DNA from 2 places in the Lysinibacillus sp. RU7 genome. Region 2 is predicted to be linked to the other one. Evidence: riboswitches for the same ligand, from Rfam matches in the RefSeq annotation. Region 2 holds a riboswitch; the other holds the start of a gene.
The links. A riboswitch is a leader RNA that binds a small molecule or an ion and turns the genes downstream of it on or off. The one in region 2 is predicted to bind thiamine pyrophosphate.

Region 1 (3,215 bases), on a different contig from region 2:
GTGAAGCATATAGACAATGGATTGGGGATTTTTATCAGGATAATAAATTAATGAATGATGAATTAGAAGTCCGTGGACAGCAGGTGAAGTTGGCTGATATTACAGCGAATTTATTGAATATTTGTGCTCTTCGTGACAATATCGTTTTACCACAACAAATTAAGCCACTGAATGATAAAGTGTCAAGCAAAAATAAGACATTGCATGATGTGCAAACAGGTCACGTTTCTGTATGTACAGGTCGTCGTGCAGTAAATGAAATTTATCCTTATATTGAAAAGTGGCTTAAGGAAAATTCACTTTAGTCGTTAAAAGAGAGAGCACTCAATCGTTTTGTCGTACAAAATGATTGAGTGCTTCTTTTGTCTGTTTACGTATTTTTTTGAAAAAATCAAGCGTATTAACAAGAGGAGATTGCTGTGGGAAAGCATTATACTAGAAGGAAAGAGACGTTTATGCAGTCTATTTCACTTCCCACAACCCGTTTCCTGTAGTAATTCGCTGAACCCCTTCTTCACATACCCCGTAAGAGCGCCAAGAACATGTTTCACAAACGATGCCAATATCACTTGGAATGACATGTTGTTGGACGGATGATTCAATGTCTTCCCAACTTAAAATTTGTCCGATATGAAGACCTAACTTTTCTAAAATGACAGCATCTCTATCGTAAATATTATCATCTTGGCAATGGTATTCCCCGGAGTTAGGGTACTTTTCGCATAAATGGTCGGGGCCTTTAACAAGCTGCACAAGTGTTTTTGGATTAGCCCTCAATGTTTGATGGATGCGCGTCATATTTTCTACGTATTCTTTAGAGTAGCCCATTCCTCGATACCCTAAAAGGCAAAAAAGGTGATGCCCGCGTAGTTTGTACATAATACTTTCCTCCATATGTAATGATTTTATGTAAACGTTATTGTGTTAGTAGTTAACTTATATTTTATCATACTAGAAGAGGGAACATACATGCCTAGATAAAAAGGGAGAACTCATGCGATTACGACATGAATTGAAGTGGAGATACTTGTAACATATTTGAAAAGCCTTCTTGCTATTTCAAAATTTGTGTAATAGAATAATGGTTAAATTCATAATAATTGAATAAATTGAAATTTTACTAGGGGATCCCTTGATAAGGGCTGAGAAGAAAGTAGTTACTTTTAAACCCTCACAACCTGATCAGATTTGCATCTGCGTAGGGAAGTAGAGTGATGTTGGGGTTTTTTTGTGTACTTTTTTGTACATGGATCTTATTCAAACAGAACCACTTTCCTTTTCGGGAGAGTGGTTTTTTTATTTGTGAAAAAATCACAAAAAGGAGGGCATATATCTAACATGAAGCTGATGGCAGTAACGGATGATTCGCATACAGTGCTTGAACTAGCAAAGAAAATACTTCAAATCCAGCATAACGTCGATTTTATTCAAATACGAGAAAAGACGAAGACGGTAAAAGAAGTTATGACATTGCTTCACTATTTAGATGAGGGTGGTATTGAAAAAGGGAAACTGATTTTAAATGATCGGCTAGATATTGCATTATGTAGTGGCATTCAAACGGTACATTTGCCAGAAAAGGGACTGCCTGTGCAAAAGGTGAAGGCGTTATTTCCCCATATCAAGGTAGGGAAGTCTGTACATGATTATGCAGGAGCACAAGAGGCGGAGCGACAAGGGGCTGACTATGTGTTATATGGTCACTGCTTTGAAACGAATAGCAAAAAAGGAAAGGCTCCGCATGGTCTTGCCCCAATCCTTGAGATGAAAAAACATTTGAAGATTCCTGTCTTTGCAATTGGTGGTATCACTTTAGACCGGGTACAGGCATTACAACATATACAAGCGGACGGCATTGCTGTGATGTCAGGTATTTTTTTAGCAGAAAATCCATTCGCTGTAGCAAGTCAATTCGATGAGGTGGTCAAATATGAAAACAAGCTATGAAGTAGCCATCATTGGTGGCGGAATTATGGGAAGTGCCATCGCCTACTATTTAGCAAAAGAGCAAATCGACGTAGCGGTGTTTGAAGAAAACCAGATTGGTGCCAAAGCAACAAGTGCAGCAGCAGGTATGCTCGGTGCTCATTCGGAATGTGAAGGGGATGTCAATGTCTTTTTCCCTTTTGCGAGATATAGTCAGTCTCTTTATTCGAAGTTGAAAGATGAATTATATGAGTTAAGCGGTATCGACTTAGGGTATAGAGAGGGTGGAATTTTAAAGCTTGCCTTTTCTGATCGTGACAAAAAAGAATTAGGGGACATATTAGCGCAACCTACTGTTACATGGCTTGAAGCAGATGAAGTAAGAAAACTAGAACGAGATGTTTCCCCTCATATAGTAGGTGCAGCATATATCCAAGACGATATCAATGTGCTACCGATTGGTGTATGCCAGGCTTTTGCTAAAAGTGCTCAAGTTCTGGGTGCATCGACTTTTGACTATACAAAGGTGCTACACATAAAAAAACAGCATGACGCTTTTCTAATTGAAACGACACGAGGACTTGTGGAAGCGAAGCGCGTTGTGATTGCCAGTGGTGTTTGGAGCACTACTTTCTTTAAAGAGCTAGGTTTACAGCATCAAATGACACCAGTTAAAGGGGAGTGCATATCCGTTACGGATGAACAAGCTGTTTTAAAGCATACGATTTTTCATGATAAATACTATATTGTTCCAAGAAATAACGGGAAGCTTGTCATTGGCGCAACGATGAAGGAGAACGACTGGACAGAACAAGTGAGTTTAAATGGTATCGAAACATTAATTCAAAAAGCGAAAGAGCTATTGCCTACTAGTGCTCATATGAAAATCGATGCTGTTTGGTCAGGATTACGACCACAAACGTTTGATCAAAAACCATTCATCGGTCATCATCCGGAAGATGAATCCATTTTATTTGCAACAGGGCATTATCGCAATGGCATTTTGTTAGCTCCAGCAACAGGTGAGATGATTGCCAATCTTATTTTGAAAAGAGACGTAAAAGAAGAGTGGATAGAGGCATTTCGAATTGACCGAGGAAAGCCATTAACTGTTTAGGAGGTGATGAAAGCATGTCCATGATTGTAAATGGAAAACAAATTGACCTGCCAGAAACAGTTCATACTGTTCAAGGATTGCTGGCTCATTACAATTTAGAGAATCGTATTGTTGTCGTAGAAGTGAATCAGGAAATTATCACAAAAGAAAAGTATGAGACGACTAGCCTTTC
Region 2 (3,215 bases):
GCACATCGAACAAAAATGAGCTACTTTTGCTCCTTCCGCTGGTAATGTTTCATCATGATATTCTATTGCTCGTTCCGGATCTAATGATAAATTGAACTGGTCTCGCCAACGGAATTCAAAGCGCGCTTTGGATAAGGCATCATCTCGTTTTTGCGCTCCCGGATGGCCCTTCGCTAAATCGGCTGCATGAGCGGCAATTTTATACGTAATAACCCCTTCACGTACATCGTCTTTATTTGGTAAACCTAAATGTTCCTTCGGTGTCACATAGCAAAGCATCGCCGTGCCAAACCAACCAATCATCGCAGCACCAATGGCAGATGTAATATGATCATAGCCTGGTGCAATATCTGTCGTCAGCGGTCCTAATGTGTAAAACGGTGCCTCTTCACAAATTTCTAATTGTTTGTCCATATTTTCCTTAATGAGATGCATTGGTACATGGCCTGGGCCTTCTACCATTACTTGCACATCATGCTTCCAAGCAATTTTCGTTAATTCACCAAGCGTTTCAAGCTCTGCAAATTGCGCTGCATCATTGGCATCATGAATAGAGCCTGGGCGTAAACCATCGCCAAGGGAAAAGGCCACATCGTATGCTTTCATAATGTCACAAATTTCTTCAAAATGCGTATACAGGAAGTTTTCTTGGTGGTGAGCTAAACACCACTGTGCCATAATCGATCCACCACGTGACACGATGCCTGTTAAGCGATTAGCAGTTAATGGAATATAACGTAACAGCACACCTGCATGAATTGTAAAATAATCCACTCCCTGTTCGGCTTGTTCGATTAACGTATCACGGTAAATTTCCCATGTCAGATTTTCTACGATCCCATTTACTTTTTCAAGTGCTTGATAAATGGGCACAGTCCCTACTGGAACAGCTGCATTCCGGATAATCCATTCGCGTGTTGTATGAATGTTTTTTCCTGTAGACAAATCCATAATCGTATCGGCGCCCCAGCGTGTAGCCCAAATCATTTTTTCTACTTCCTCTTCAATCGAAGAGGAGACGGCAGAATTCCCAATGTTGGCGTTCACTTTAACGTGAAAATTGCGTCCAATAATCATCGGTTCTAGCTCTGGATGATTAATATTACACGGAATAATCGCTCGCCCTCTCGCTACCTCACTCCGCACAAATTCAGGGTCCATATTTTCCCTAATCGCAATAAACTCCATCTCTGGAGTAATAATGCCTTTTTTCGCATAATGAAGTTGGGTTACATTTCTCCCTTCTTTTGCGCGCAATGGCTGGCGTTTTAAGTTTGGGAAAATAGCTTGCTGAGCACGCGGATCATTTTCATTTTTATAGCCGTTATCTTCTGGCTTTACTTGCCGCCCCTCATACATTTCTACATCTGCTCGTTCCTCAATCCACTTACTGCGAAGAGCCGTTAACCCTTTTGTAATATCAATGGAAATGTGAGGATCGGTATAAGGTCCACTTGTGTCATAAACTTGTACGGGTGGATTTTCCTCTTCACCAACTGTACTCGTTGTAGGGCTTAGTGCAATTTCTCGCATCGGTACTTTGATATCTGGTCTTGAACCAACCACATATACTTTTTTACTCCCCGGAAAATTGGACATAATCGAAATGTTTTCTTTGTTTAATGACGTTGATGACATAAAAAAACTCCTCCTTTATATTGGTAAAGGACGAGATCTAGATTAACCGGGTAGTAGTGAGGCAAATTAGAAAGGCACGGCACAGCGCAACTCAAATAGGTCAAGCTGATGCTACGTTTTGCAGATACATTTTATATACTTTCCTATCCGCAAAAAAAAGCTGAATCCATTTATGATAAAGATAAACGGACCCAGCTTACGATATGTATATAGACATTTGCACATATACTAAAGATTTCTAACTTCCCTACGCTGGCATGATCCAGATCAGGTCCAAAGGGTCAAGAAACTTCTATGCGTTTCCCTCTCAGCCCAACTCATTGGACTCCCCTAGTTAAACATTATTCAATTACTGCTATTGTACATTATTTCCATTTAAAATAAAAGGATACTTTTCAACTATTTCGTGATGAACGCGTTTGGATAGAACTTTCTTCATTAATCTACTATGATAGCGCAATGTTTTGACCGGATAGGGCGGTGTTTTGCTCGGATACCGCTACGTTTTGACCGTTTACCATGGGCTTTTGCTCGGATACGACAAGGTTTTGCTCGAACCGCGTTGTTTTGACCGGATACCGTAGCTTTTTGCTCGGATACCGCTACTTTTTGACCGTTTACCATAGGCTTTTGCTCGGATACCGCAAAGTTTTGCTCGGACCGCGTTGTTTTGACCGGTTACCGTAGCTTTTTGCTCGGATACCGCTGCTTTTTGACCGTTTACCATGGACTTTTGCTCGGATACGGCAAAGTTTTGCTCGGACCACGTTGTTTTGACCGGATACCGTAGCTTTTTGCTCGGATACCGCTGCTTTTTGGTCTTGTGTCAATAAAATGGACATAAAAAATCGAGCGTTTTTGTGCTACCGCCCTTCGGTTGGTCTGGTCTTGCGATTGTGCACCTCCAAATTGGAGCTGCACAATCGCAAGCCCTCTAAGCAGATATCGAGCGGACAGGCATATCTTTTTCTTTGTTCATACGCTCATATTGATTAGGGGAGACATACCCCAGTGTAGAATGGCGTCTTTTCTCGTTATAAAACTGGATGATATACGCTTGTATCATTTTTTTGGCTTCTTGCTTGGTTTGGAATCGTTGACGATACATACATTCTTTTTTAATCGTCGAATGGAATGATTCAATACATGCATTATCGTAAGGATCTCCTTTTTACTCATACTGATTTTCATGTCGTGTTCTTTTAATAGATTAGTATAGGCGTTGGAACAGTATTGTACACCTCGATCCGAATGGTGGATGCAGCCGGCTGGTGGCTTTCTAATCTGCAGTGCCTGCTTCAACGCTTCTAATATGAGCTCTTCTTTCATGTGATCGGCGATGGACCAACCAATGATTTTTCTTGAATATAAATCCATAATCGTCGCTAAATAAAGCCAGCCCTGCATCGTACGTACATACGTAATATCCGCCACCCACACCACATTGGGTGCCTTCACATCGAATTGGCGTTTGACTAAATTAGGGTACACAAAATAAGCGTGTTTGGAGTTAGTTGTTTGTTGATACTGTTTAGGGATCACCGCACATAGACCCAGCTCCCGCATTAAATTAGCTA

Region 1: linked by a shared signal. The riboswitch ahead of AC3II9_RS04445 (thiamine phosphate synthase) and the one ahead of thiC (phosphomethylpyrimidine synthase ThiC) in region 2 are both predicted to bind thiamine pyrophosphate.

Annotation. Positions count from the first base shown of each region.
Region 1 is NZ_JBYQFK010000004.1:87,501-90,715, reverse strand. Features, by position in the region: gene phaC (class III poly(R)-hydroxyalkanoic acid synthase subunit PhaC) at 1-305, shown strand, start outside; gene AC3II9_RS04450 (DUF1284 domain-containing protein) at 463-879, opposite strand; TPP riboswitch at 1,113-1,222, shown strand; gene AC3II9_RS04445 (thiamine phosphate synthase) at 1,339-1,947, shown strand; gene thiO (glycine oxidase ThiO) at 1,931-3,043, shown strand; gene thiS (sulfur carrier protein ThiS) at 3,058-3,215, shown strand, end outside.
Region 2 is NZ_JBYQFK010000018.1:27,766-30,980, reverse strand. Features, by position in the region: gene thiC (phosphomethylpyrimidine synthase ThiC) at 1-1,638, opposite strand, end outside; TPP riboswitch at 1,866-1,980, opposite strand; gene AC3II9_RS13730 (IS3 family transposase) at 2,573-2,746, opposite strand; gene AC3II9_RS13725 (IS3 family transposase) at 2,701-3,215, opposite strand, start outside.